4 regions of the Erwinia sp. PME.40.26/001 genome follow, and region 1 is predicted to be linked to each of the others. Evidence: predicted binding sites of a transcription regulator. Region 1 holds the regulator's gene; each other region holds the start of a gene.
The links. The regulator Fur, encoded in region 1, represses iron uptake genes when iron is present. The targets are predictions, from matches to a motif close to ATAATAATGAGAACNACTATCAA.
Positions count from the first base shown of each region.

Region 2: a site for Fur is predicted at 1,887-1,909, ahead of ACZ3HG_RS11635 (siderophore-interacting protein). Genes of this name have one in related genera too.
Region 3: a site for Fur is predicted at 3,843-3,865, ahead of fepD (Fe(3+)-siderophore ABC transporter permease). Genes of this name have one in related genera too.
Region 4: a site for Fur is predicted at 3,175-3,197, ahead of exbB (tol-pal system-associated acyl-CoA thioesterase). Genes of this name have one in related genera too.

Region 1 covers NZ_JBVHNP010000004.1:34,445-42,086, reverse strand. Annotated here, with positions in the region: gene chiP (chitoporin ChiP) at 1-1,358, shown strand, start outside; gene chiQ (ChiQ/YbfN family lipoprotein) at 1,385-1,705, shown strand; gene ACZ3HG_RS13040 (family 20 glycosylhydrolase) at 1,727-4,381, shown strand; gene fur (ferric iron uptake transcriptional regulator) at 4,439-4,882, opposite strand; gene fldA (flavodoxin FldA) at 5,276-5,806, opposite strand; gene ybfE (LexA regulated protein) at 5,948-6,229, opposite strand; gene ybfF (esterase) at 6,409-7,173, opposite strand; gene seqA (replication initiation negative regulator SeqA) at 7,436-7,642, shown strand, end outside.
Region 2 covers NZ_JBVHNP010000003.1:246,779-254,420, reverse strand. Annotated here, with positions in the region: gene ACZ3HG_RS11640 (LysR family transcriptional regulator) at 1-906, shown strand, start outside; gene ACZ3HG_RS11635 (siderophore-interacting protein) at 907-1,812, opposite strand; gene ACZ3HG_RS11630 (GNAT family N-acetyltransferase) at 2,006-3,133, shown strand; gene ACZ3HG_RS11625 (hypothetical protein) at 3,337-5,145, shown strand; gene ACZ3HG_RS11620 (ABC transporter ATP-binding protein) at 5,196-7,028, opposite strand; gene ACZ3HG_RS11615 (TerC family protein) at 7,073-7,642, opposite strand, start outside.
Region 3 covers NZ_JBVHNP010000001.1:1,213,109-1,220,750, forward strand. Annotated here, with positions in the region: gene ACZ3HG_RS05875 (amino acid adenylation domain-containing protein) at 1-805, shown strand, start outside; gene ACZ3HG_RS05880 (ABC transporter ATP-binding protein) at 885-1,691, opposite strand; gene fepG (iron-enterobactin ABC transporter permease) at 1,694-2,728, opposite strand; gene fepD (Fe(3+)-siderophore ABC transporter permease) at 2,791-3,816, opposite strand; gene entS (enterobactin transporter EntS) at 3,987-5,258, shown strand; gene fepB (Fe2+-enterobactin ABC transporter substrate-binding protein) at 5,320-6,369, opposite strand; gene ACZ3HG_RS05905 (Gfo/Idh/MocA family protein) at 6,505-7,626, opposite strand.
Region 4 covers NZ_JBVHNP010000002.1:253,293-260,934, forward strand. Annotated here, with positions in the region: gene ACZ3HG_RS08685 (pyridoxal phosphate-dependent decarboxylase family protein) at 1-887, shown strand, start outside; gene ACZ3HG_RS08690 (DedA family protein) at 949-1,605, opposite strand; gene metC (cystathionine beta-lyase) at 1,828-3,018, opposite strand; gene exbB (tol-pal system-associated acyl-CoA thioesterase) at 3,267-4,001, shown strand; gene exbD (TonB system transport protein ExbD) at 4,007-4,429, shown strand; gene tcuC (MFS transporter) at 4,514-5,833, opposite strand; gene ACZ3HG_RS08715 (SDR family oxidoreductase) at 6,168-7,061, shown strand; gene ACZ3HG_RS08720 (Csu type fimbrial protein) at 7,114-7,642, opposite strand, start outside.

The sequences.
Region 1 (7,642 bases):
CGCTAAGCCTGTTCTTACCCGCTTTTTTTTATCCAATGCCATTAATGGCCCACGGATTTATTGCTGATTCTTCACTGAAAGGCAGTGTTTATTACTGGCAGCGACAGCGCGACCGTAAAGACCTGACGCCGGGCAGCGATAAATACGGGCATTATCAACAGAATTTACATCACTCAACGTTTAACGGCAGCCTCGATTTTTCGTCAGGATACGCGGCTGAAGTGATTGGGTTTGATCTGGCCGTGTTTGGTGCTCTCGATATGGCAAACAGTGGCCCTGCTGCACCCAATGAAATCGGCTTCAGTGATGCAAAAACCCGCTGGGATGAGCACTGGAGTGGCGATCGAAACGGAACCAGCCTTTATAAAGCCGCAGTAAAAGTTAATTATGATGATATCTGGCTAAAAGCGGGATATTTACAGCCCACCGGACAAACTCTGATGGCACCGCACTGGAGTTTTTTACCCGGAACTTATCTTGGCGCTGAAAGTGGCATTCGCAAGGAATGGGGAGATGCAGGGGCGTTATCATTTTCATATATGTGGAGTAATCGTTATAAAGCGCCCTGGTATGAACATATGTATAACTTCCGTAAGGCAGATGGCATAACGGGAATATCTTATCTGCATTCAGTCGGCATGAAATATGAATTGACGGATAAAGCCGTTATTGAAGGTGCCTTTGGCCAGGCGGCCGGTTATATGGATCAATATTTTTTCAAAGGTTCCTATGCTTTTCCGCTGCAGGGAAACGACCTGCGCACCAGCTGGCAATTTTATGGGGCCAGGGACAAAGAAAAAGGGGGGGCTGGTAACGTCAATGATGTTTATGACGGACTGGCCTGGCTTCAGGCGCTGACGCTGGGATATACCGCGGGGCCCGTTGATTTACGTCTGGAGGGGACCTGGGTAAAAGCTGCGGGCAACCAGGGGTATTTTTTACAGCGCATGACGCCGGGCTACGCCTCTTCCAACGGTCGTCTTGACGTCTGGTGGGATGCCCGCTCTGACTGGAATGCCAATGGTGAAAAAGCCCTGTTTGCCGGCGTGATGTACGATCTTGCCCGCTGGGAGTTACCTGGATGGGGCATTGGAACATCCTATGCCTTTGGCTGGGGGGCGAAGCCCGCCAGCCACCCGGCGAACGACCCACACAGGCGTCTGAAAGAGTCCGCGTGGAACCTTGATTTGCTTTATACGATTCAGAGCGGCGTGGCGGAAGGGACGCTCTTTAAGCTGCACTTCACCCGCTATGACAATCACAGTTCGATCCCCAGCTACGGCGGCGGCTATAACAATATATTCCAGGATGAAAAGGACGTTAAGTTTATTGTTATCGCGCCTTTTACCCTGTTTTGATTGTGCAGATCTGTAAGGAGCAGATGATGAAACAAGGAATCACACTGTGCTTCGCGCTGCTGCTCGGCGGCTGCGGGCTGGTAAAGGATAGCACGGAGTCATCCGGGCGGCAGGCCTGGAAATCCTGTATTCAGCAGTCCAACGGAGAGGGACAAAAGGTGAAGGCCTGCCAGCCGCTGCTCGACACGCTGCAGCAGCAGCAGCAGCACCGTGTATTTGCCCGTCGGGAAACAGTGCGTGTGCTCGACTATCAACGCTGTCTGGATGCGGAAAAAATGGGGGGCGGTGAGGGCGTCAGTGACCGTTGTGGTCAGCTGTGGCAGGAAATTAAGCACGCGAATCAATAGCCGACAAGGAAGGAGATAACGATGAATCCGAGAAAAATCAGCCTGTTAGCAATGGCTTTGATGGCCGTTTTAGGCAGCAGCGCCGTCCCCGCCAGCCAGAAGCTGGTGAATCAGATCAGTCAGTTTGGTGTGCGTTATCAGGTGACCGATAACCATGCGGCACTCCACGGCGTGGACTGTGCCGCGCTCGGCGCCGACTGGGCGGCCTGCAACCGTGCGACCATTACCTTAACGAATCACGGACCGGCCATCACCCGTAAAGACTGGGCAATCTACATGAGCAATGTCCATAAAACCCTGGCCGTTGAAAGCGACCAGTTTCGTATGGTCCATATTGTCGGAGATCTGACCCGACTGGAGCCGACTGAAAAGTTTGCGGGGATTGCCGCCGGGGCTTCTGTCACTATCCCTGTCGTCAACGAGTACTGGCAGCTGTTTATGACCGATGTCATGCCGCGCTGGTATGTGACCTCCGGGGATGCCAAACCAAAAATTATTGAGGCGACAGATACCGAAGACCTTTCCCGCTTTGTTGCCCCCTTTGGCGATAGGTGGAAGCGCACGCCTGACGACAGGAATATCCTGATGCAGGCCGACAGCCGTTACGAGAAAAACAGCGATATCAAACGCCTGGCCACCGACGAGTTGCGTGGTCAAATCGTTCCCACTCCGCTGACCGTTAAAGTGACAGATGCAGACGCGGATCTCAGCCGCGGCGTCAGCCTCGACCTGGCCTCGCTGCCAGCAGACCGGGCAGAGGCAATAAAACAGCGCTTCTCTTCACTCGGTGTGACTCTGAATGCGGCGGGCTACCCGATAGCGACCCGTATTGATCCTGCTGCAGTGAAAGATATCCCTGCCATCCCGGGTGCCTATCGGCTGACCATCGCCAAAGAGGGTGCCGCGGTGACAGGCTATGATGATCAGGGCGTTTTCTATGGTCTGCAGTCAATCCTGTCACTGCTGCCGGCGGACGGCAGCAACCGCATCGCCACGTTGCAGGCTGATGATGCACCACGTTTTGCCTACCGTGGCGTCTTCCTTGATGTGGGACGCAATTTTCACAGTAAAACAGCGATCCTGAAGATGCTGGAGCAGATGTCAGCCTGGAAAATGAATGTCTTCCACTTTCATCTGACAGACGACGAAGGCTGGCGGATAGAAATCCCGGGGCTGCCGGAACTGACGGCGGTAGGCAGCCAGCGCTGTCACGATCTTCAGGAGCAGCACTGCCTGCTACCGCAGCTGGGTTCCGGACCGTTCAATGACAACAACGGCAGTGGCTACTTCAGCCGCCAGGACTATATTGATATCGTCAAATTCGCGCAGGCGCGCGGCATTCAGGTGCTGCCGGAGGTGGATATGCCTGCGCATGCGCGGGCCGCCGTGATTGCCATGGAAGCGCGCTATCAGCACCTGATGAAAGCAGGGCAACAGGAACGGGCATCAGAGTACCGGCTGGTCGATCCTGGCGATAATTCCAATACCACTTCCGTTCAGCTTTATGATCGCACCAGCTATTTGAACCCCTGCCTGGATTCCTCTTTACGCTTTGCCGATAAGGTCATCGCTGAAATCCAGCAGATGCACCGTGATGCCGGACAACCACTGCGCAGCTGGCATTTTGGCGGCGATGAGGCGAAAAATATTCGTCTTGGCGTCGGCTATACGGATATCAGGCACCCCGAAGCGGGCAAAGGACAGCTTGATTTAAGCCGTGAGGATCAGCCGTGGGCGAAATCGCAGGCCTGCCAGACGATGGTTGCTTCGGGCAAGGTCAGCGATTTGGGACATCTGCCCAGCTACTTTGCACTGAAAGTCAGCGAGTTGGTCAAGGCACACGGTATCAACAGAATGCAGGCCTGGCAGGATGGTTTGAAAGACGCACAGAATGCGCGAGCGTTTGCCACACCGGAAGTGGCGGTGAATTTCTGGGATACGCTTTACTGGGGCGGGTTCGACACCATCAATGACTGGGCAAATAAGGGCTATCAGGTGATTGTTTCTAACCCTGATTACCTCTATATGGATTTTCCCTATGAGGTGAATCCTCTGGAGCGCGGCTACTACTGGGGGACCCGGTTTAATGACGAGCGCAAAATGTTCAGCTTTGCGCCGGACAATTTGCCGCAGAATGCGGAAACCTCCGTTGACCGCGACGGTCAGTTCTTCACTGCCATGTCCAACAAACCCTGGCCGGGGGCGGCGGGCATGTCGGCACAGCTGTGGAGTGAGACGGTACGTACCGATGAGGATATGGAATATATGATCTATCCCCGTCTGTTCTCCGCCGCTGAGCGGGCATGGCACCGCGCGGCCTGGGAACAGGATTATCAGGCGGGTAAAACGTATCAGGGAGGGAAAACGCACTGGGTTGACCAGCAGGCGTTGCGTCAGGACTGGCAGCGATTCGCCAATATTCTCGGCCAGCGTGAGCTGGCAAAACTGGACAGATACGACGTGGGTTACCGATTACCGGTGCCAGGGGCACGTATTGTCGGGGGGAAACTGCTGGCGAATACGGCTTTTCCTGGCGTAACGATCGAGTTCAGCCGTGATGAAGGTCAGCAGTGGCAGCGTTACGACAGCCAGACCCCGCCTGAAGTCAGTGGCGGCATCATGATCCGTGCTGTCAGCGCGGACGGAAAGCGTGTCAGCCGTCAGGACACACTGTAACGCAGGCATAAAAAAACCGATGGCATAGCCATCGGTTTTTGCATTCAGTTGATCAGATTACTTGTCGTGCAGAGTCTCGTCTTCACGGCAGTCACCCAGCGAACAGTGGCCATAAAGATACAGGCTGTGGTTGCTCAGTTTAATGCCGTGACGCGTAGCGATTTCACGCTGACGCTCCTCAATATATTCGTCTCTAAACTCAATGACTTTACCGCAGTCCAGGCAGATCAGGTGATCGTGATGGTGCTGCTGGGTCAGTTCGAAAACGGATTTACCGCCTTCAAAGTTGTGGCGGGTAACGATCCCCGCGTCATCGAACTGGTTCAGTACACGGTAAACCGTGGCCAGACCAATTTCTTCGCCCATATCAATCAGGCGTTTGTACAAGTCTTCCGCACTGACGTGATGGCCCTCTGGTTCCTGAAGCACTTCCAGAATTTTCAGTCGGGGAAGCGTGACTTTCAGGCCGGCCTTCTTTAATGCGGTGTTATTGTCAGTCATGCGGATATTGTCCTGTTACTTTGCGAGTCACTTAGTGGCTGAAAAGCCCTGAACATCGGTCGGCGCTAAAAATGAGTGCGTTTCAGTATAGAACTGATAATCCGAAATGAAAACCAAAAGGGAAGCCTGAAACCGCAAGGGATGTAAGGATAAATGTCGTTACATCCAGGGAAGCGCGCGCCCGAATTATGCTGGGTTAACATCTCGATCTGCCTCATCTCATCGCCCAGGGGCGACTCACGTCCTCAATAATGGGGCTTGCGCTGAGAAAGCGGGTAACCGATGGGGTTATTGTACAGTTTTGCAGGTGAAAGTTACAAACATGTATCTATTACTTCTATAGGAAAAACCACTCACTTGATGTGAGATACCTCCCACATCAAGCTGTTATGGCTATGCTTCGATAATGTCTTGCAGCTGAAGTTCATCAGAAATTTGTTTTACCCACTGCTCAACACGTTCGTTGGTGAGTTCAGGCTGACGGTCTTCATCAATGGCCAGGCCAAGGAAGTGGTTGTCATCTGCCATGCCTTTAGACGCTTCGAAGTGATAGCCTTCGCTCGGCCAGTGGCCAACAATGACAGCACCGTTAGGCTCAATGATGTCACGGATAGTGCCCATCGCATCGCAGAAGTACTCGGAGTAATCTTCCTGATCGCCACAGCCAAACAGAGCAACCAGTTTACCGTTGAAGTCGATCTCTTCCAGCGTTGGGAAGAAGTCATCCCAGTCACACTGGGCTTCACCGTAGTACCAGGTTGGGATGCCCAGCAGCAGAATATCAAAGGCTTCAAGGTCTTCTTTGCTGCTTTTAGCAATATCACGAACTTCTGCAACATCTTTCCCCAGTTGCTTCTGGATCATTTTTGCAATGTTTTCGGTATTGCCTGTATCGCTACCAAAGAAAATGCCGACGAGTGCCATGAGTTTAATAACCTCTTGAATCTTAATGATATGGTGACTGCTGATTTTTTAGCAGATATCGTTAATGATAACAGACCGCCGTAAGCGGATAAATGAGTAATACTGCTGGTTTTGTCGCTGAGTGCTCAGGCCCGGATGGCATCAGAGCTGATGGCGTTGCAGCTGTGCCAGCAGCATCTCTTCAATCAGCTCGCTCCGGCTCATATTACGCTCGAAGGCCAGCTGGTTCAGGACATCCACCGCATCGCTGTTCATTTTCAGCTCAACGCGTTTCAGGCCGCGCACTTTATCACGCTTGAGCTGATTGCGTTTGTTGATACGCAGCTGCTCATCACGCGTCAGCGGGTTAGTCTTGGGTCGTCCCGGACGACGTTCATCTGCGAACAGATCGATCGTTGTGCGGTCCGTGTTCTCTTTTGCCATAGGAATCGTCGTACTGAAAGGCTGGATGACTGATGAATTGGTCCGTTATGCCGTCTGAAGGAGCAGCAACGGCAAAATTTTAGCGCGCCATCATACCCCAGCGAAAGAGGTGACGACAATCATTTATCCCCGTCATTCTTCACCCTACTGGTGCATTGATGGCATTCGTTATCTGGTTCCTACAACGCAAAAAAACGACGGATGGCGCGTAAAACGGCCTCAGGCTTCTCGGCGTGTACCCAATGCCCGGCACCGGTTATCACGTGAGCACGGGCCTGCGGGAACTGGGACAGCAGGGCATCACGATATTCATCGGCCAGATACGGTGAGCGGTCTCCGCGAATAAACAGCACCGGATGCGGCCATGCGGGCAGAGACTGCCAGCTAATAATACGGTCATAACAGGCCAGCAGCACGGGAACATTAAAGCGCCATTCGCCATCATGAAACGATTTGAGCAGGAACTGGATAACGCCCTCTTCGTTAATGGAATGCCGCATCAGCGCCGCTGCCTCGCTGCGTGAAGTGGTAGCCGCGTCTGTCACGGCGTTCAGGGCAGTAAAAATGTCATCATGGTGGCGGGTGGTGTACGCCACCGGAGCAATATCAATCACCACGATGCTCTCTACCCGGTCGGGAGCCAGTGCGGTCAGCGCCATCGCGATCTTCCCGCCCATTGAATGCCCGATCACACTAAAGCGATCGACCTGCAAGCCGTCAAGCGTATCCAGAATGTCCTGTGCCATCAGGGGATAATCCATCTCTGGCGCACGCGAAGACAAGCCGTGATTGCGTACATCGAGTTGAATCAGACGGCGATCGTCTTTTAATCCCCGGGCCAGTACGCCCAGGTTGTCCAGGCTGCCGAACAGGCCGTGGATCAGCACCAGCGGCAGTCCGTCAGTCGCAGATTGTTCAGATTGCAGGCGGAAATTCAAATTCATAGCGAAAGTTCTTACAGTTGGCACGAGGGCTTAGGGTATCATGGATCCCACAATTTCTGCCGCTGGTGCGAATGACGGAGATGATCTTTTTGCGGCATATTCCTACTTTTGCCCTGAAAAGGGCATGGCGCTACACCCCGGCAGGATTTAACTTTATAATCCTGATGTTAGAACTGGCCAGGTTAAACACCGCGACGGTGACGAGATCGTGCGTCCCTGAGGAACCGGGTTCTGATACAAGCACTAACCGTACTGGATAAAGATGAAAACGATCGAAGTCGACGAAGAGCTATACCGCTATATTGCCAGCCACACTCAGCATATTGGTGAAAGTGCATCAGATATTTTGCGCCGGATGCTGAAATTCACCGCCGGTCAGACGACGTCAGCGGTGTCCGCCTCTGCGATAGCGAAAGACCCCGTTGCGGGTGGCATTAAAACAGAGTCCCGGCCGCAGGATCGCGTTCGT
Region 2 (7,642 bases), on a different contig from region 1:
CCATCGAATATGGACCTTAACCTGGTCCGGGTGTTTATCGCGATTTATGAAACGCAGAGCGTCAGCGGGGCCGCTGCACGTCTGTATATCACCCAGCCTTCTGCCAGCTACGCCTTAGCCCGGCTGCGGGATGCGACGGGAAATGAGCTGTTTAAACGCAGCCGTAAAGGCATGTTGCCCACCCCCACGGCCACTCAGCTGTATACCGTATTTAAAAAATCCCTGAGCGGTATTGAGAAGGCGGTGGCGGATACCCGCAGCTTCTCGCCGGACACATCCTTTCACAAATTTCGTCTCGCCCTCTCTGACCTCGGTGAACTGCTGCTGCTACCAGGCCTGGTGCAGCACCTGCGCACTGTGGCCCCCAACGTCCAGCTGGAGGTGATCCCCGTTGAGATGCGCAAACTGGATGAGTGGCTGCTGACCGGGAAAGTTGATGCTGCGCTGTGTAGCCGCAATGAGAGTATCTCACTGGCCCAGCGTGATCGGATCATGGATGAGCGCTACGTCTGCCTGTTGAACCGGGCACATCCGCGCATCGGAGAGACGCTGACGCTGAGTGCGTACCTGGAAGAGCAGCATATTATTGTGTCGACCATCAGCGGGCATTATCTGGTCGAGGAGCGGATCAAAGAGTATGGCTTTGAGCGCCGGGTAGCGTTGGAGGTGCCGCACTTTGCCGCGCTGGGGGAGCTGATCGCTTCCAGCGAACTGCTGGTGACGCTGCCCTCCAGCGCGGCAAAAATTTACGTGGCGCGCGGCAACGGACGGGTTATCGAGCTGCCGTTTAAGCTGCCGAATCTTGAAGTGTACCTCTATGCGCACACGGAGATCGGCGATATCACGGCCAAAACCTGGTTTTACACGACGCTGAAAGAGACCAGCCAGCGGCTGATGGCGCGCTGATCACCCCTCGCGGCGCGGACCCCGGCTCCAGTACGCCATAAAGCTGATGCACTCCGGCGACAGACCGCGCTCGCCAATCAGATAGCGGCGTAGCTGCTTGACGGCGCTGGACTCGGCAGCCACCCAGCCGTGAAAGCGCTTATCGCCGCTGTCGGCGCGATCCCAGAGAATATCGCCTTCGCTTTCTTCATGCAGCTCACCGTGTACCAGCGCGCTGGCAGGCAGGATCACCTGCTGCTGTACCGCGCTCAGTAACGCTTCGCCATGGGATGCTCCGATCACTTCGCGCGGCAGCCAGTGAATATCGGCAAACCGGTAGTGGCTGAGGTCAACACAGTCGCCACGCTTCGGCACTTCGAGGAACACCTGCAGCTGCGGTGGGTTATCCCAGCCAGCCAGCTGCTCCAGGATCGCCTTTGCTGCCGGCAGCGCCGTTTCGTCCGCCACCACCAGCGCCCGTTCAACGTCCGGGTGCGGGTCCCACTCGTAGCCGCCGCTGCTGGTCGGGCAGGCAAGGTTGGGTGCCACCATTTGTAGCGCCGCACCCGGCTCCGCCGACAGCGCCCACGCCGACGCCGGACCTTCGGTGCCGTGCATGACAAATTCCACTTCCACCTCAGCGGCTTCTGTATTGACATGACGGAGGGTATAGGTGCGCGCAATCGGACGGCTTTCCTGCGGCATGGCCCGCGCTTTCTCCCACCAGGTTTTATCCCCTTCGTCGGTCAGCGATGACGGCGTGCCGTTAAGCGACGGAAAAAGCAGCTTAATGCGCTGGTCCGGCGCCTCCATCTTCATCTGACGGATCTCCTGGCCGCTGAAAACACAGCACAGTAACGACGGTGAAAGTACCTGCTTACGCGCCAGCACCACATTAAATAAGCGATTACCCTGAACACCCGCCATAAATCCGCCTCGTAAAGCTGAAAGCCGCGCACGTATGACAACGTGCATAAGGCCGGCAAGAATAGCAAAGCTAAATGATAATGAGAATGAGTATGAGCCTTCTTTACATGCAGGCCGCCGTAATAACGGATTGATCCCGGCACGAAAAGCGGTCAACGTAGGCCTTTCCCTGTGGTAACTGCGGAGCACGCCGATGTCCCTGATGGTCCTGACACAGCTGGCCGATATTCCCGCCAGTCAGTGGGATGCCCTGACCCCCAACGATCAGCCTTTTTTACGTCATGCGTTTCTTTCGGCGCTGGAGGAGAGCGGCGCGGTCAGCCGCGCCAGCGGCTGGCAGCCGCAGCATCTGCTGTGGCTGGAGGACGGGATGCCACGGGCCGCGATGCCGGGCTATGCCAAACAGCACTCCATGGGTGAATACGTCTTCGATCATGCCTGGGCCGAAGCCAGCGAACGGGCAGGCATCCCTTACTATCCTAAATGGCTGTCGGGGGTGCCGTTCAGTCCGGTCAGCGGCGCACGGCTGCTGGGCGATGAGCAGGCGGCCGCGCAGCTGTTGCAGGCAGTGCCGACGTTCCTCGAACAGCAACAGCTGTACAGCGGTCATATTAATTTCAGCGATGACCGCGTCAGGCAGGCGCTGCAGCAGGATCCGCTGTGGCTGCCGCGCCTGGGCTGCCAGTACCACTGGCACAACCGGGGTTTTCGCGACTTTCAGGATTTCCTCGATCTCCTGACCTCACGCAAACGCAAACAGCTGCGTAAAGAGCGCGAGCTGGTCGCCAGCCAGGGCGTGGAGTTTGTCTGGTATCAGGGCGCGGAGCTGAATGAAGCGCAGTGGGATTTTGTCTATGCCTGTTACGCCAATACTTACCTGATTCGCGGCCGCCAGCCTTATCTGCCGCGCACTTTCTTCAGCCTGCTGGCAGAACGGATGCCGCAGGCGATCCGCGTGACGATCGCCAGCCAGCGTGGGGAGCCGGTAGCAATGGCCTTCAGCCTGGTCGATGGTGACACCTTCTACGGCCGCTACTGGGGCTGTCTGGAGGAGTTCAACCGCCTGCATTTTGAAACCTGTTTTTATCAGGGCATGGAGTACGCTATTGCACACGGGCTGAAGCGCTTTGACGCCGGGGCGCAGGGCGAGCATAAGCTGATCCGCGGATTTGAGCCGGTGCTGACCGAATCCTGGCACCGGCTGCGCCATCCGGGCTTACACGCAGCCGTTGCTGATTTCCTGCAGCAGGAGCGCGACGGGGTGCAGGCATGGGCAGCAGAGGCGCGTTCGGCCCTGCCGTGGCGTCAGTCCCTGGAGTAAGAAGAATCGTACTAAGGATAATCTGGTAAATATCTTTATCCGCTGATGAAATAGCGTCAGACAGCAGTCTTATTTCCTGACATAAGCAAAATTCATCAGCTTAATCACCCGGTTAAGGCTGGCCCTGACGTCACGCCGACACTATCCCCGAATATACTTTAATGGATTTCACCATTTCACCTTATATTTTGCCGGGGTAACTTATGTCAGCGACTACGTCCAGCTCTAACAGCCCGAACGCCAGCATGCCTACCAGCGTTATCACCGTGAAGACATTTGAAGATCTGCGCCTGACCGAACCCAGCGGCATGGGTGAAGTGGCGATGGTGCTGGAGTACCGCAAAGATTATAAAATGGGCGGCGGCTTATTTGTCTTCGACGTTAATGACACCACCACACCGCACGATCACGGCGTCAACTGCGTGACGCCGGGCGGTAAACGCTGGAAGCGCGCGCTGACCGATTATAACGAAGTCACCGTGGTCCATTTTGGCGCGCTGGCAGACGGCAAGACCGACTGTATTGAAGCGGTTAACCGCATGTGGACCTGGTCGAAACGGGTTAATCCTACCCTCGGTATCAAATTCCCTGCCGGGAAATTTATGCTGTCGAAGTTTGATATTTCCGGCGAAGAAGTGGCTAAATTCCGCGTGGCGGGTGAGCACGTTAACTTTGGCTATTACCCTTCCACGCAGCTGGTCTCCGATAAAGCCAGTAATGTGATGTTCAGCGTGAAAGCACGCTACATGGAAGTCTCCAGTCTGATTGTTGACGGTGAAAGTAAAGAAGGGGCGAGAAATACCAAAGGCTTCTTTAAAAACATTATTCCCGGCGGGCAGTTTGTGCGCGTCACCAGCGTGATGTTTTACAATATGGGCGGCCGCTCGCTGGACCTGGTGGACACTCTCGACTGCAAAATTGACCAGTGGTACGCCCGCGACTGTACCGGCACCGTGGTTTACGGCACCTGGTCCGGTCAGGTGCAGGGCAAATGGGACCATATCACCGCCATTGAGCTGTGCAATTTCAACATTCAGCGCAGTACCGGCCCCAACCCCGCCATCGACCTGCAGCGCGCCGGGCAGTCTGCCATCTACAACGGCTGGATCGAACACAGCGAATATCCCGGCAATATCGCCTTTGGCCAGTGGTCGATTGAAGCGTTCAATATGGAAACCTGTGCCAACCCGATGCGCTGTTACCGCGCGCGCATCGTCAATCAGCAGTTCAACGTGCAGAACGGCAAGGGGTTGGATTTTGTTGACGGCAGCGGCATTGAGGATTGGCCGGAACTGTCGATCTACGAGCAGGGCAACGTCAGCATTGAAAACCACGGTATCAAAATTAACGGCTCACTGAACTACGAGTATCTCACCACCCCCGGCACGGAGCGCATGGATAACCGCAGCGATAAAGAGAAGTGGTTCTACGTTGGCGAGCTGTTCTTTTCGCATAACACCACCCAGGCACGCATTCGCATTATCGGCTCGGCGTTTTACAGCAGTATGCCCACCACCCAGACTGACGCCACGGAACGTACCGCCGAAGGGGCCGCCGATATCTTCCTGCAGAAAACCGGGGATAAAAGCTATATCGCCACCTGGTCCGGACAGGGGTCCTGCCCGGTGACGCGCGTCCTGTTGCAGCCGGGCAGCGCGGGGGAAAAAACCAGGCTGTACGTTAAAATTGCCAAATACACCGGGTTCTGTAGTGCCCTGCTGGAAACCAACTCCCTCGACCGTTACAGCGCCGGGATCCACTTTATGTTTGATAAAGCCTACCGCGCTGCCAGCGCGGAAGAGATCGCCGTACTGGATGCCGCGCCCGACACGGCTTTTCACCAGCACTGGCAGGGGCGACCTGCCGTCGGCTTTGGCTTTAACAATGACAATGAGCTGTTGATGCGCGGTAAGGTGTTGAACAACGACCAGTTTAACGCCTCAACCAAACATCTGAAGGTGTACGTTAACGGCACAGCTTACGGTATTGAGCTGAAGCCGTATAAGGGCTGATCGCCGGTAATCATTCACGGGTCGGGCATGCCCGACCCGCGTCACCCCCGTCACGATTCGCCGACAAAACCGCCGGTCTGGTGCTGCCACAGGCGCGCATACAGGCCGCCTTTTGCCAGCAGTTCGCCGTGGCTGCCGATCTCGACGATACGCCCCTGTTCGAGCACCACCAGCCGATCCATGCGGGCAATGGTCGACAGCCGGTGCGCGATGGCAATCACCGTTTTACCGCCCATCAGCGTTTCCAGGCTCTCCTGGATGGCCGCTTCCACTTCGGAGTCCAGCGCCGAGGTCGCTTCGTCCATAATCAGGATCGGCGCATCCTTCAGCAGCACGCGGGCAATGGCAATACGCTGACGCTGGCCCCCGGAGAGCTTCACGCCGCGTTCGCCCACGTGGGCATCCAGCCCGGTGCGCCCCAGCGAGTCAGACAGCTGCGGGATAAACTCGTCGGCCTTCGCCTGATGCACGGCCTGCATCAGTTCGTCCTCTGTGGCATCCGGGCGGCCATACAGCAGGTTGTCGCGAATCGACCGGTGCAGCAGTGACGTATCCTGAGTGATCATGCCAATCTGCGCCCGCAGGCTCTCCTGGCTGACCTCTGCAATGTTCTGGCCGTCAATCACAATGCGCCCGCCGTTCAGGTCGTACAGCCGCAGCAGCAGATTGACCAGCGTCGACTTCCCGGCCCCGGACGGGCCGATCAGACCAATTTTTTCACCGGGACGGATCGTCAGCTGTAAATCGTCGATCACCTGGCGTTCGCCACCGTAGTTAAAGCGGATGGCGTCAAAGTGGATTTCACCCTGCTTAACCTGCAGCGCGGGGGCGTGGGGTTTATCGCTGACCTTCACCGGCTGGGCGATAGTTTGCAGGCCGTCCTGCACCATGCCAATATTTTCGAAGATGCCGTTCACCACCCACATAATCCAGCCCGACATATTGACGATGCGGATCACCAGGCCGGTGGCGAGGGCAATGGCCCCGACGCTGATCAGCGACTGCGTCCACAGCCACAGGGCCAGACCGGTGGTGCTGATAATCAGCAGGCCGTTCAGCGTGGTGACCACCACGTCCATGCTGGTCACCATCCGTCCCTGACGGCGGGTTTTCACCGTCTGGTCGCTGATTGCTTCGCGCGCATACTGCTGCTCCAGGTCACTGTGAGCGAACAGTTTTAACGTGGTGATATTGGTGTAACCGTCGACAATGCAGCCCATCAGCCGCGAACGCGAATCGCTGGAGGCGACCGAACGGGCCTTCACGCGCGGCACAAAGTAGCGCATGCACAGCACGTAGCCGACTATCCAGATCAGTAGCGGAACGGTCAGCCGCCAGTCGGCTTCGGCAAACAGCACCAGCGTGGTGATGGCATAAATCAGCACGTGCCACAGGGCATCCACCGCCTGCACCGCCGAGTCGCGCAGGGCGCTACCGGTCTGCATAATGCGCTGGGCGATACGTCCGGCGAAATCATTCTGGAAGAAGTTCAGGCTCTGGCGCAGCACGTAGTTATGATGCTGCCAGCGGATCATACTGGTCATGCCGGGGTTGATGGTCTGATGCACCAGCAGGTCATGCAGGCCAATAAACAGGGGCCTGAAGAGCAGCGCGACGGCGACCATCCACAGCAATTCTCCGCCGTGGTCACTAAAAAAGGTGGCGGCGGGGCTGGTATTGACCAGATCGATTATCCGGCTGAGGTAGCGAAACAGCGCCACTTCGATCAGCGACGCCACCAGCCCAATCACCAGCAACAGCGCGAAGCAGGGCCATACCTGACGCAGATAGAACAGATAGAATGCCCAGACGTTAGCGGGCGGCGTGTCGGCCGGGGCATCCCTGAAGATATTGATCATCCTTTCAAAACGGCGATACAGCATAACGCAGGCTCACTTTTACGGCAGGAAACCTGGAGTTTAGTGCATCAGGGCTTTGCCAGTACACTTCTCCCTACGCCATACCCCATCACCAGCAGCGCGCCGACGGTGCCGGCAATCCAGTGCAGAGACGTCAGATGGCCGGTAAAACGCAGCAGCGCCGGGTCTGTCACCAGCATACTGCCCGCAATCCAGCCGATCAGCCCGCCGCCCAGCGTGACGATAAACGGAAAGCGCGACAGCACTTTCAGCACCAGTTTGCTGCCCATCACAATCACCGGAATGCTGATCAGCACGCCCAGGGACACCAGCCAGACGTTACCTTTCCCGGCGGCCGCCACGGCCAGTACGTTATCAAGCGACATCACCACGTCGGCCAGGGTGATCGTCAGGACCGTTTTCCACAGGCGGGTATCGCTGCCGATGCTGGCCTCTTCCTCGTCATTGCTGACCAGCTTAAAACCAATCCACAGCAGCAGCAGGCCACCGGCCACCTTCAGCCACGGCAGTGCCAGTAGCTGCACGGCGATGATCAGCAGCACCACCCGGGCGACAATGGCCCCAAGCGTGCCGAGAATAATGGCTTTTTTCTGTATGTTCGGCGGGAGTTTGCGGCA
Region 3 (7,642 bases), on a different contig from region 1:
GGAGAACATGGCCCGTCTGCTGGATGAGGGTGCCCACGGCACCAACGCCGGGACGCGTGCCAACGGTGAAAGCCTGCCCTTCCGCAGCGGGACCGGGCCGGTGCTGTTCTGTATTCATCCGGCATCCGGCTTTGCGTGGCAGTATTCCGGTATGCTGCGTCATCTTGGCGGTCACTTCCCGATTGTTGGCCTGCAGTCGCCGCGTCCTGACGGTGTGATCGCCGCCTGTGCCAGCGTGGATGAAATGTGCGATCGCCATCTGGCGACACTGCGCAGCATTCAGCCGCAGGGGCCGTACCATCTGCTGGGTTACTCGCTGGGCGGCACCCTTGCCCACGGGATAGCGACCCGCCTGCAGCAGCAGGGGGAGACGGTAAGCTTCCTGGGTCTGCTGGATACCTATCCGCCAGAGGGTCAGGACTGGACACGGCCGTCAGAGGAGGAGGCCCGCGCGGAAGTCGAACGTGAGGAAGCGGAGTTTATGGCAGCGACCGACAGTGACGATGCGCTGTTACAGGCGGAAAAAGCGGCGATGTTCAGTACCATCGTGGCGAACTACGCGGATGCGGTCCAGCGTCTGAGCACCGCCTCTACCCCGCGCTTTGCCGGTCAGGCCACGCTGTTTGTGGCGAAAAAGACGCTGCCCGCCGGGATGGATGTGCAGAAAAGCTGGGCACCTTACCTGCAGCAGTTACGGGTACACGAACTGGACTGCGATCACATGGATATCCTGTCCCCGGCATCCCTGGTCACACTGGGGCCCTTGCTGGCGCAGCTGATGGTGGAGTGTAAAGACCTGGCCTAAAACAGAGGCGGACCCAAAACCCGGTCCGCCTCTGGGATCCTCGTATCAAGGTCGACCTTTTATAACGGTCGGCCTTTTTTTATGGCCGGTGATAACGTCCGCAGGGGACGATCATCGGCGTGTGCGATACCGGATCGTCAATCACCACGCATTCCATGCCAAAGACCTGCCGGACCAGCGACGCATCAACGATCTCTGCTGGCTGGCCCTGGGCCACGATCTGCCCTTCCTGCATCACCACCAGATGGTCGGCATAGCGACAGGCCTGATTCAAATCATGCAGCACGGCCACCAGCGTATGCCCGCGTTCCTGATTTAACTGACGGAACAAATCCAGCAGTTCGATCTGATGGGCGATATCCAGCCAGGTGGTCGGCTCGTCCAGTAACAGCAGGGGCGTTTGCTGTGCCAGCACCATCGCTACCCATACGCGCTGACGCTGTCCGCCGGAGAGCTCATCCACGCTGCGCTCTGCCAGTTCACTGACGTTCGTCGCCTGCATCGCGCCGTCCACCGCCTGGCGATCGGCTTCGCTCCACTGCTTCAGCAGGCTCTGGTGCGGATAGCGCCCGCGCGCCACCAGATCGGCCACGCTGATCCCCTCCGGCACAATGGCATGCTGTGGCAGCAGACCCAGCTGGCGCGCCAGCGCTTTGGTGCCCATCTGGTGAATATCCTCGCCATCAAGCAGTACCTGGCCGCTGCGCGGCTTCAGCAGACGACACAGGGCGCGCAATAACGTTGATTTGCCACAGGCGTTCGGGCCAATGATCACCGTGAACCTGCGGTCGGGGATCTGCACGCTGAGTTCGCGGGCGATCACCTTCTGGTCGTAGGCCAGCGTCACTCCGCTGGCCTGAAGGCGTGAGGGGGAAGAAAGTTCCATGGTTAACGACGTGACTCCCTGATAAGTAACCCGATGAGATACAGCCCGCCGATGCTGACCGTGACGGCCCCCACCGGCAGCTGTATCCCGTTAAAAGCATGTTGCGCGACGACGTCTGCCAGCAGCAGCAGCAGCGCCCCGGTTGTGGCGGCAGAGAACAGCGGCACAGCATGTGCGCCGGTCAGCCGCTTTGCGATCTGCGGGGCGGCCAGAGAGATAAAGGCGATGGGCCCGGCGCTGGCGGTGGCAATCGCCGTAAGGATAATGCCGCACAGCATCAGCCAGAGGCGGCTGGATTCTGCACTGATCCCCAGCGCCCGCGCACTGTCATCGCCCATCTCCATCAGTTGCAGACGGCGGCTGAGCAGCAGCGCGACCAGAATCGTCAGCGGCACCAGCAGCAGCGCAGGCTGACCTTTCGCCCAAGTGATACCGTTCAGCGATCCGGCCCCCCACAGCGCCGCACTCATGGCACTTTCCAGCGAAGCGCTGATAATCAGCCAGGTATTCAGCGCGGAAAGCACCGCGCCGACGCCAATACCGACGATAATCAGGCGGAAACCCACAATGCCCTGACGCCAGGCCAGCAGATAGACCAGCGCCGCCGCACCGATGCCGCCGACCAGTGCCCCTGCCGCAATCTGATAATAGCCGCCGCCAAACGCGATAATCATCACCAGTGCGCCGGTAAAAGCGCCGGTATTAAAACCGACCACGTCCGGACTGCCCAGCGGGTTACGAATGGCTGACTGGAAGATTGCGCCGCTGACGCCGAGGCCGGCCCCCAGCACCAGTGCTAACATCGCGCGTGGCGCACGCCACTGCCGGATGACGGTGATAATACCGCGCGGTCCCTCTCCCTGCAGCGCCTGCCACACCTGCCCGGGGCGAATACTGAGCGTGCCGTAGCACAGGGCAAACAGCGCCAGCGCAACGGCCAGCAGCAGCAGCGTCAGGTTAACCCACATCACCCGGGATGACAGGCGCAGATTCAGCCAGCCGTCCGCGCGCCCTATTATTAACGTTCTGCTGTGCATGCAGATCTCCCTTAAAGCCCGGCTTCAACTCAACCGGGCTGCAAAATGGCAGGTAACAAAGCCTAATGCCTGCGCTGACGGACCAGCCAAATCAGAACAGGGGCCCCAATCAACGCGGTGACAATCGACACCCGTAATTCGCCCTGCGCCATAAACCGCCCGGCAATATCGGCGGTGAGCAGCAGCACCGGGGCCATTAAAAATGAATAGATCAGTATCCAGCGCTGGTCGGCCCCCACCCACCAGCGCGCCACATGAGGCACCATCAGGCCGACAAAACCAATCGGCCCCACCAGCGCGGTAGACGATCCGCAGAGCAGCATCACCGCCAGCAGCGCCAGCAGGCGGATCAGCACCACCCTTGTGCCCAGCGCGGCGGCAATGTCCTCGCCCATGCTCAGGCTGTTCAGCGAACGCGATACTGCCAGCGCCAGCACCGCTCCCGCCACAATCGCCGGAGCAACAATAAGCAGATTGTCCATTGTGCGGATATCCAGCGTTCCCGCCTGCCAGAAGCGCAGCTGATCAAAGGTTTGCGGATTCAGCAGCGACAGTGAGGAGGTCAGTCCGCCCAGTACCGCACTCAGCGCTACCCCTGCCAGCGTCAGGCGGACCGGATTCACCCGTCCCCCGCTGAGGGTACCAATCGCCCAGACGGCAATACTGGCAATCAGCGCGCCGCCCCAGGCAAACCCCAGCCAGCCGGCCATGCCGCTGACGCCAAACAGGGTGATGCCCACGGCCATGGCAAAGCTGGCTCCGGCATTAACACCCAGTATGCCGGGGTCGGCCAGCGGATTGCGCGTCAGCGCCTGGATCACCGCCCCGGCACCGCCCAGCGCCAGGCCGACCAGGATCCCGGCCAGTGTGCGCGGCAGACGGGCATTGAGAATGATGATGCTGTCAGCACTGGTCAACTGACCGGACAGGCTCTGCCACACCACGGCCGGCGCAATGGATTTGGCCCCCAGCATCAGGCTTGCCAGGCTGACGGCCGCCAGCAGGCACAGGCAGATAATGACACCGCCGGCGCGTGAAATACCTGCCGACAGTGGAGTGGTACGAGGGGAAGCGTGCTGCAATGACATCCCTGACAGATCCTCCATACATGCAAATGAATATGAGTATTATTATCATTAACGTTACTAACCGAATATGTTACCATGCGCACCGCCAGAAAAACATCGGCATCCTTACGCGCCGCACCGGACAGCGTTCCGGCCGCCAGGCACCGGCCCATCAACACACATGGACACTCATGGCTAAGCCCTCCATCCTGCTTGATTTCAGTCTGCTGAAAAATAACGCCCCTTTCCGCGCCATCTTTTGCGCCCGCATGCTGTCCGTCTTCTCGCTGGGCATGCTGGCCGTCGGCGTGCCGATCCAGATCCAGGCCATGACCGGCTCCACCCTGCAGGTGGGGGTCGCGGTGATGCTGGATGGGGTCGGTATGTTTATTGGCTTAATGCTCGGCGGCATCCTTGCGGACCGCCTTGACCGCCGTAAGCTGATCCTGTTTGCCCGCGGTACCTGCGGTATTGGCTTTGCCGCCCTGAGCCTCAATGCGTTTCTTCCCGCACCGTCGCTGTGGGCACTGTATGTGCTGGCGGCGTGGGATGGCTTCTTTGGGGCGCTGGGGATGACGGCACTGATGGCGGTGATCCCGCTGCTGGTCGGCCGGGAAAATCTCGGTGCGGCAGGGGCGCTGAGTATGGTGACCGTGCGCCTCGGGGCGATCCTCTCCCCGGCGATTGGCGGGGTGATCATTGTCGCCGGTGGCGTCGGCTGGGCGTTTGCTGTTGCTGCCATCGGCACGCTGGCCACGCTGATCCCCCTGGTACGCCTGCCGACGATGAAACCGGACGCCCAGGAGCCGGAACACCCGCTGCGCGCGCTGGCCAGCGGCATTCAGTTTGTCTGCCGGCAGAAAGTGGTAGGTTCCGTGGTGCTGTTGGGCATGCTGGTCAGCATTGTTGGCGCGGTGCGCATCCTCTTTCCGGCGCTGGCCATCAGCTATCACGCGGATGCCTCCGCCATTGGCCTGATGTACTCCGCCGTCCCGCTGGGGGCGATGATAGGTGCCTTTACCAGCGGCTGGGTACCGCGTCACGGACGGCCGGGGATTCTGGTGCTGGTCAGCGCCACCTGCGCGTTCCTGGCGATTGCTTCGCTGGGGCTTTACAGCCACTTTATTCCTGCCCTGCTCGCCCTGGTGGTATACGGCTACTGCAATGCCATTGCTTCGCTGCTGCAATATATGCTGATTCAGCACCATACGCCTGACCACCTGCTGGGGCGCGTCAACAGTCTGGGTACTGCTCAGGATGTGACGGGAGATTCCGTAGGGGCGCTGGGCCTGGGCGTATTAGGTAAGCTGTTTACGCCGGTGGTGAGCGTACTGTCGTTCGGTGCGGCAGCGGCCGGTGTCGCGGTGGTGCTGGCCGGTCTGGTAGGGACATTGCGGCGGGCAACGCTGACGACAGCGCCCCCTGCCCCGTCGGAGGCGTCAGAGCCGGTAACCCATTCGTAACCGGCATCATCTGACAGGGGCCGGCCGGACAAACAGGCGGGCCTTCTGTCAAACGGTCCGCTTAGCGGGCTTTAAAGTGCCGTTCGATACTGTCCAGCATATTGCTGGCACTGAAGTAATCGAGGCGGAAGGTATCCGGCCCCATTGCATACACCTGGTTGTTTTTTACCGCGGTAAGATGCTCCAGGAACGGATTCGCCCGTACCCTGCCTACAGTGGCATCATCTGCGGCAAACAGCAGCAGACTTTTCCCGGTCAGTCCTGCCGCCATATTTTCGCCTGACAGCTGAATAATATCGTTACGCTTGCCCATGCTGGTGCCACCGTGTACGTCTGCGGGTGGCATCGCCAGCGTAAAGCCCAGCGCCGACAGCAGCTTGCCCTGCGCAGACGCCTCCGTCCACAGGTTCAGTCCACGGCCGTCTTCGTAGTAAACCAGCGCCGAGACCGGCTGCGGCGGTAACGCAATCGCCTGTTTGACCGCCTGTACCCGCTGTTCGAAACGGTCAATCACCGCACTGGCGTCCTTCTCATGCCCGGTGATCTCCCCCAGCTGTACCGCCAGCTGCTGCCAGCTTTTATCGCCGTAGTCGATCACCAGTGTCGGGGCGATAGCGGAGAGCTGATCGTACAGCTTCAGCGCCGAGTCCCCCCCGGTAGCGGAAATCACGATCAGGTCCGGTGCAGCCGCGGCAATCGCCTCGGCGTTGGGTTCCGTGATATACAGCGGCTTCAGCCCGATCTGAGCGGCCTCGGCGCTCCACTGCTTAAAAAAACCGCGATCGTCAGACACCGTGCTGTTACGGCTGGTGCCGCCGGACCCGACCAGCGGCGCATGGATGGCCAGTAGGGTGCCGGTGATGGTCACGCTGGTAGAGACGATACGCTCAGGGGCCTGCTTCAGGGTCAGAGGCCCTTTGGGGGTTTGCAGGGTGCGCGGCCAGCCCTGCTGTGCCTCCGCTGAGGCTGGAGCAGGCACCACAGCCGCCTGCGAAGCGTCCGGCCGATCGGCGATATGCTGTGTTGAACAGCTGCGGACAGACACCACAAAGATCAGGGCGGCGGCAACCAGTACTGCGCACAATACCGGGAAGGAGAAGGGTTTTTTCATCTTGGCCATTACGTTGCAAATGAGTCTTATTATCATACATTTAATGGCGAACAAATTAAACGGCTTATCGCGGGGCGGTGCGGACGGGCAGGAAGAGAAATGAAAAAGGCCGGGTCCCCCCGGCCTGACAGCGCGTCAGACTTTCATCCAGCGCCGCTCCGCGGCTGAAACCGCTATCGCTTCCAGCACTTTCGATACCTGCAGGCCTTCTGCAAAATCAGGCCACATGCGATCCCCGGCGGCAATACCGTTAATCAGATCGCGGACTTCTACGGTTTTCTGGTCGTTAAAGCCGATGCCGTGCCCGGCAGAGATGCAGAATGCCGCATAGTCAGGGTGTGCCGGGCCGGTGAGGATGGTTTTGAAGCCCTGGCGGCCTGCCGGATCGTCATGGATATACAGCGCCAGTTCCGCCATGCGCTCCTGCGTGTAACGGAGGCTGCCTTTGGTACCCGTCACTACGTAGGTCAGGCCCATTTTGCTGCCGCAGGCAATGCGCGAGGTTTCAATCACCCCGTGCGCACCGTTAGCAAAGCGCAGCAGTGCGCTGGCCTGATCTTCGTTTTCCACATCACGCATCAGCGAGCGATTTTTCGGGTCCGGGCGCTGTTTGATCACCGTCATCATATCGCCGCTGACTTCATCAATATTGCCCACCAGATAGTGCGCCATATTGACGATATGCGCCGCCAGGTCGCCCAGCGCCCCCAGACCCGCCAGTGCTTTCTGGCAGTGCCAGTCCAGCGGCGTCAGCGGGTCAGCCAGGTAGTCCTCGTTGTGGGTGCCGTAAAAATGCACCACTTCGCCAATTTCCCCCCGGGCGATGATCTCTTTCGCCAGCTGGCTGGTCGGGTTTTTCATATAGTTGAAGCCGACCAGCGTTTTCACCCCGGCTTTTTCCGCCGCCCGCACCATTTCTTCAGCATCGGCCGCGTCCAGCGCCAGCGGTTTTTCTGAATAAACATGTTTACCGTGCCGGATTGCCTCCAGCGCCATCTCTTTGTGCAGGAAGTTAGGCGCGCAGATATCGACCACATCAATATTCTCATCCGCCACCAGCTCCCGCCAGTCACCGGTCGACCGGTTAAACCCCAGCGTTGCCGCCTGCGCGCTCGCCAGCTGCGGATTGACCTCTGCCAGCATCTCACGCACCAGCTCCCCTTTCAGGTTAAAGACCGTCGGGGCCTGAGCATAAGCGATTGCGTGGCAGCGTCCGATATAACCGGTACCGATCAGCCCGATTCTGACTTTTTTCATGGTGGGTCCTTAGGGT
Region 4 (7,642 bases), on a different contig from region 1:
ACTTCTCCGTGCAGAAGAATATGGCACTGATGGGACTGGGTTACCGTTCCGTTACGCTGGTGAAAACCGACCGCTTTGCGCGCATGGACGTCAATGACCTGGCTGAAAAGATTGCGCAGGCACAGGCCAACGGCGAACAGATTCTGGCGATTGTGGCCACCGCAGGCACCACTGACGCGGGGGCTATTGACCCGCTGCCGGCGATTGCCAGCCTGGCAGCAGAACATCAGATCTGGGTGCATGTGGATGCGGCATGGGGCGGGGCGCTGCTGCTGTCTGAGAAATACCGCGACTACCTGGACGGCATTGAGCTGGTGGACTCCGTCACGCTGGACTTCCACAAGCAGTTCTTCCAGACCATCAGCTGCGGCGCGTTCCTGCTGAAAGAGGCGCGTCACTACGAGCTGATGCGCTACCAGGCGGCGTACCTGAACTCCGAGTTCGATGAAGCGCAGGGCGTGCCTAACCTGGTATCCAAATCGCTGCAAACCACCCGCCGTTTCGATGCGCTGAAGCTGTGGATGGGCCTGGAAGCGCTGGGCCAGCAGCAGTACGCTGAGATCATCGACCACGGCGTCACCCTGGCGCAGCAGGTGGCGCAGTACGTCACTGAGCAGCCGTCACTGGAGCTGGTGATGCAGCCACAGCTGGCCAGCGTGCTGTTCCGCTATCGTCCGGCCTCCCTGGCCGACGCGGATGATGCGGCTATCGCGCTGCTGAATCAGAAAATTGGTGATGCGCTGCTGGATTCGGGAAGGGCCAACGTGGGGGTGACAGAATCGGACGGGGTAACCTGCCTGAAGATGACGCTATTAAACCCCACCGTCACCCTGCAGGATATTCAGGTCCTGCTGGCGCTGGTGGAAACCACAGCAGAGCAGCTGTAATACGCTGACTGACGCGGGGCAGGCACAATGCCGTTGCCCCGCGAGACATCCAGCCCGGTTATTACCGGGCTTTTTTGCCTTTTACCACCAGGGCGATACTGCCGATCAGACCAATGGTGAGCATAATCAGCGGCAGGATCATCAGGCAGGCCATCACCTGATCTTCATGACGTTTGATAAACGGCACCTGACTGATGGTGTAACCAAACCCGACCAGAATCCCCACCCACAGCAGCCCACTCAACCAGTTAAAGAGCTGGAAACGCCCGTTTTTCAGGCCGGAAATCCCCGCCAGAGTGGGCAAAATCGTGCGTACAAAAGCCAGAAAACGGCCGACCAGCAGCGCCATCAGACCGTGACGATTAAACAGATTCCATGCGCGCTGGTGATACTGCGCCGGTAAATGCAGCAGCCAGCCTTTGACCAGTCGGGTGTTACCCAGCCAGCGGCCCTGGAGATATCCCAGCCAGCAGCCGAGGCTGGCCGCGGTGGTGAGGATTAGCAGCGTGGGTATAAATGCCATCACCCCTTTGGCAATCATCGCCCCGGCGAGCAGCAGCAGGCTGTCACCCGGTAAAAACGCCGCAGGCAGCAGACCATTTTCCAGTAGCAGCGTCAGAAACATAATGCCGTAGACTATCCAAATCACATCCGGATTGGCCAGCGCGGCAAAATCCTGATGCCACAGCGCCTGAACAATCTCGTGTAGTACACCCATTCGTTATTCCCGTTAAACCCATTGCCTTTCTTGATGACGCTATTCTGCTGGCTACGGCGACTGACGGGGTCAGATCGTGCCGTCCCTGCCGTGACAGGATAGCGTCCGTTGCGTTGGCGAATACAACTTCCTTGTCCAGTGTAACTGTAAACAGGTTCCGGCACCTTGATCAAAGGCGCGAACCCACCATGCTATTCATCAAATGTTGAAGTTCAGGCGTCTTCAGCGGCTCAGGCGGTCAAAACCGGCGGCCAGGTCGTCAATCAGATCGTCGACATTTTCCAGGCCGATATGCACACGTACCAGCGTGCCGGTAAAATCGACCCCGCCAGCCGGGCGGATGGCCGCCAGCTCCTCCGGCTGGTTAGCCAGGATCAGCGACTCGTAGCCGCCCCAGGAGTACGCCATACTGAAATGGCTGAAGTTATCCAGGTAGTCCGCCAGCTGCGCGTCACTCAGCCTTTCGTTCAGTATAAAGGAAAACAGGCCGCTGCTGCCGGTGAAGTCGCGCTGCCAGAACGCGTGACCCTGACACTCAGGGAGTGCAGGGTGGTTGACCCGGGCGACTTCCGGGCGTGCTGACAGCCAGTGTGCCACCCGCAGGCTGCTCTCCTCATGCTGACGCAGGCGCACTGCCAGCGTGCGCAGGCCTCGGCTGGTCATGTAGGCGGTATCGGCATCGGCCATCTGCCCCATCAGATAGGAGTTTTCCCGCAGTTGCTCCCAGCAGCGCGCGTTCGCCACGGCAGTCCCAATCATCGCATCCGAGTGGCCAATCAGGTATTTGGTCCCGGCCTGAATGGAGATATCCACGCCGAAGTCCAGCGCCCGGAAAAGGATGCCCGCGCCCCAGGTATTATCGATCATGATAATCGTCTCCGGGGCCTTACGGCGGATCGCCGCGACGATGGCCGGAACATCCTGCACTTCCATGGTGATTGACGCCGGTGACTCCAGAAACACCACGCGGGTGTTGGGCTGGACGAGGTCAGCGATCTCACTGCCGGTACTGTGATCAAACCAGGTGGTGGTGACCCCCAGCTTACTGAGGATTTTGGTGCAGAAATCCTGTGTGGGTTCATACACGCTGCCGCTCATCAGCACGTTATCCCCGGCAGATACAAACGCCAGAATAGCATTGGAAACGGCTGCCGCACCGCACGGATACAGGGCGCAGCCGGCACCGCCTTCCAGTTCGGTCATCGCCTCCTGCAGCGAGAAGTGGGTCAGGGTGCCACGGCGACCGTAGAACAGCTCACCGTCTGCCCGACCAGCGGTGGCCCGCTTCTTATCGGCAACGGTGTCAAAGACCAGCGACGAAGCACGCTGGATGACGGTATTCACTGACCCCTGGGTATAACGTTTGCCGCGTCCGGCACGAATCAGTGCCGTCTCAATTTTTTCGCTGCTCATAAAGATCCTGTGTCATTTTTACCCTTTTTTTAACGTTAACACGCCAGCCGTCTACGCGGTATTCAGCATCGGGTTAAGTGATAAAAATTCACCATCCGTGCGCGCCGGGGAGCCTTCAGTCAACAAACTGAGCAAAAAACACCCAAAAAGTTGTAAATAGTAATGAGAACTACTATCAATTCCCGGCCTTTTTGGTATGATCCGCGAAGTATTTTTCGCTATCAACACTTAGACGTTGGAGACACAGCGTGACAAATGATTTGATGCAGATGGACCTGTCCGTCTGGGGCATGTACCAGCATGCCGACATCGTGGTTAAAGCGGTGATGATTGGCCTTTTGTTGGCATCGGTTGTCACCTGGGCCATTTTCTTCAGTAAAAGCGTTGAACTGAGCGCGGCGCGCAGGCGTCTGAAGCGTGAGCAACAGCAGCTGGCGAATGTCCGTTCGCTGGAAGAAGCCGCCCGGATCTGTGACGGCTTCCAGGGTTACAGTCTCAGCACGCTGCTGATTAAAGAAGCGGAAAACGAGCTGGAACTGTCGGCAGGATCGGACGATAACAACGGGATCAAAGAACGTACCGGCTTTCGTCTGGAGCGCCGTGTGGCGGCCTTCAGCCGTCACGCTGGCCGCGGCAACGGTTTCCTCGCCACTATCGGCGCTATTGCCCCGTTCGTTGGCCTGTTCGGTACGGTATGGGGCATCATGAACAGCTTTATCGGTATTGCGCAGACGCAGACCACCAACCTTGCGGTTGTCGCCCCCGGCATTGCTGAAGCGCTGCTGGCCACCGCGATTGGTCTGGTTGCCGCGATCCCTGCGGTCGTTATCTATAACGTCTTTGCCCGTACCATCGGCAGCTACAAAGCCTCGCTGGGTGACGTAGCCGCGCAGGTTCTGCTGCTGCAGAGCCGTGACCTTGACCTGGCGGCGAGTGAAAGCACACAGCGCGTTCAGCCAGCGCAGAAACTGCGGGTGGGTTAAGTATTATGGCCATGCGATTTAACGAAGATCTCGATAGCAACGGTGAAATGCACGAAATCAACGTCACGCCGTTTATCGACGTTATGCTGGTGCTGCTGATTATCTTTATGGTCGCCGCGCCGCTGGCCACCGTTGACGTTCGCGTCAATCTGCCTGCTTCCACCAGTTCCCCGCAGCCGCGCCCGGAAAAGCCGGTATACCTGTCTATCAAAGCCGATAACCAGCTGTTTATCGGTAACGATGCCGTGACGCAGGAGACGCTGGTCGAGACGTTAATCAGGCAGACTGAAGGCAAGAAGGACACCACCATCTTCTTCCAGGCCGACAAGACCGTCGATTATGAAACGCTGATGAGTGTCATGGATAAGCTGCGGCAGGCCGGGTATCTGAAGATCGGCCTGATGGGCATGGAAACGACGGGCAAATAAATATTCTGTCGAAGAATGGCGGGGGCGGACCTTTTTCCGGTTGCCCCCGGCGGGCTGACTGCAACAGACGGTCAGCCGCACTCGCTACACCTGAATCGCGGGCTCTTTCAGACGCCGCACCTGATACTGCTTCACCAGCCGCTTAATCATTAATGCCCCTGCCAGCCCACACACCGCAGCAATTGTCAGCCAGACGCCCGGCATCGCTTTATCACCGGTGACATGGATCAGATAGCTGCACATCGCCGGGGTAAATCCGCCAAACAGGGCAGTCGCCAGACTGTAAGCCAGCGAGAAGCCCGTTGCACGCACTTCGGCGGGCATCACCTCGGTCAGGTACACCACCATGGCACCGTTGTAGCTGGCGTAGAGGAAGGAGAGCCACAGCTCGGCTTCCAGCAGGTGCGACAGACTGGGTGATCCCACCAGCCAGTGCAGCACCGGCCAGGCGGTGAGGATCATCAGAACGGTGAACAGCAGCAGCAGCGGACGGCGGCCGTAGCGGTCAGAGAGGGAGCCCATCACCGGCAGCCAGAACAGGTTGGAGATGCCGACGCACAGGGTGACAAAGAAGCTCTGTTTGTCACTCATCATCAACACGGTTTTACCGAACGTTGGCGTAAAGGCGGTGATCATATAGAACATCACCGTGGTGGTGACCACCATCAGCATACCGGCGAGGATCAGCGCCCAGTTACTGCCTACCGAACGCAGAATCTGCTTCATGGACGGGTGATGTTTACGCTGGCTGAACGCTTCGGTCTCTTCCAGCATCCGCCGGATCCAGAACAGGAAGGGGACAATCATACAGCCGATCACAAACGGAATACGCCAGCCCCATTCGCTTACCTCCCCTTTATCCAGCAGATGGTTGAGCAGCAGACCCAGCAGCGCGGCAAAAATTACCGCTATCTGCTGGCTGCCCGACTGCCAGCTGACGTAGAAACCTTTCCTGCCCTTTGGCGCGATTTCCGACAGGTAGACCGACACCCCGCCCAGTTCGACGCCGGCAGAGAAGCCCTGTAACAGGCGTCCCAGCAGGATCAGGATCGGCGCGGCCATCCCGAGCGTGCTGTAGCCGGGCACCACCGCGATGGTCAGCGTGCCGATCGCCATCAGCCCCAGTGTCAGCAGCAGCCCTTTACGACGCCCGTGCTGGTCGATATACGCGCCGAGGATGATTGCACCCAGTGGACGCATCAGGAAACCCGCCCCGAAGGTCATTAGCGTCAGCATCAGGGAGGCAAAGGGGTCATCACCGGGGAAGAAGGTTTTAGCAATGGCGGTAGCGTAATAGCCAAACACCATAAAGTCGTACATTTCGAGGAAATTACCGCTGGTGACATTGAAGATTGTTTTCGCACCGCCCTGCCGCGATGTCCCTGTCGGGGTTGTTGTGGTCATTACCGCATCCTTTGTCTGTTTTTTCTCGTTTTTACCCTGCGGCAGGTGGCGGTGAATGTGATGGCGATCACTGTGTTAATTTACTGTTTGTTCACATTAGTAACCAAAAATTAACAGGAGATAAAAAAGCACAGCTCTGCACATATCCGGACGCTTATTGGCCGCTGCGTTGGGTTATTGTTCATATTTCGTTATATTTTTTTGCATTTGCACACCGTCTTTTTTTTACCAAAAATCAGCGGGATGGCCATTCTGCCGGTTTCTCTTCTCGACAGTTTCTCTGTGCTGACTAGCCTTACTGGTGAACAAAACTGTTATGAACCCAGGAGGAACCATGGCCGACCAATATGAAATGCAGAATCCTCTCACGCAGTATCCCGCCACGGAATATCCTAAACAGCGTCAGCCCGCTCCGGGCGTGCAGGCCGACATGCAGCCCCGGCCTGACTGTGGTGAAAACAGCTATCGCGGCAGCGATCGGTTAAAAGGGCGCAAGGCACTGGTCACCGGCGCCGACTCCGGTATCGGGCGCGCGGCGGCGATTGCCTATGCCCGCGAAGGAGCCGATGTGGCCCTCTCTTATCTGCCAGCCGAGCAGAAAGACGCCGAAGAAGTGGCAAAACTGGTGGAGCAGGCCGGACGCAAAGCCTTCCTGCTGCCCGGCGATGTCAGTCAGGAGGCGTTCAGTAAGAAGCTGGTGGAAGACGCCCGCGAACATCTCGGCGGGCTGGACATCCTGGCGCTGGTGGCCGGTAAGCAGGTGGCGGTAGAAGATATTGCCGACCTGACCACGGAACAGTTCCGCAAAACCTATGAAACTAACGTGTTTTCGCTGTACTGGATCACTCAGGCTGCGATCCCGCACATGCCGCCGGGGGGCAGCATTATCACCACGTCCTCCATTCAGGCCTATCAGCCGAGCCCGCACCTGCTGGACTATGCCTCGACGAAAGCCGCTATCCTTGCCTACACGCGCGGGCTGGCGAAGCAGATCATCAATAAAGGCATCCGCGTGAACTGCGTGGCACCGGGCCCGATCTGGACGGCACTGCAAATCGCGGGCGGGCAGACACAGGATAAGATCCCGGAATTCGGTCAGCAGACACCGATGAAAAGGGCAGGCCAGCCGGCTGAACTGGCACCGGTCTATGTCTATCTGGCTTCTCAGGAGTCCAGCTATGTGACCGCTGAAGTCCACGGCGTCACTGGCGGTAACCACCTGGGTTAACCGCCTGCGGCGGGGCGTCAACCCCGCCCCATCTGCCTGATAACTAGCCTGCTCAGAACGATAAATCCACCGTCACCGTATCGCTGTAATTTCCGGCCACCGGTGTGGCCTGACTGGTCAGCACCTGCGCATTGTAATTAAAGGTCCGCGTTAAGCCGTCACCGCTGACGGCATTCGCTGCGGTACTGGCCATCCGGTCAGGGGCCGTACTGCCCCAGCGAGAGGTTCCTGATCCTTTATAAATCTCATAGGCCAGCTTCCCCGTTGTGGTAGCGCTGGTCATATAGCGCTGCGTCCCCACGGCATTCAGGCCGTTACTCAGACCCACCGTATAAGTGCTGCCTTTGGTGCAGATGACGTTAATCGACTGGCTGATGCTGTTAAAGCTGCTGACCAGCGGTGCGCTGCCAAAGCTGACCGCCGGTGCGGTGATGGTGGTACAGTCTTTGGAAATCGCCATGTTAACGATAATCGACTGTGCGCTGGTGCCGGTCTGCTGCGAGCCCAGCAGGCAGGCCCCGAGCAGACCGACGCCGGTACAGACATCGTAGTTCACCGTCACCGTCAGTGTGACGGTGTAG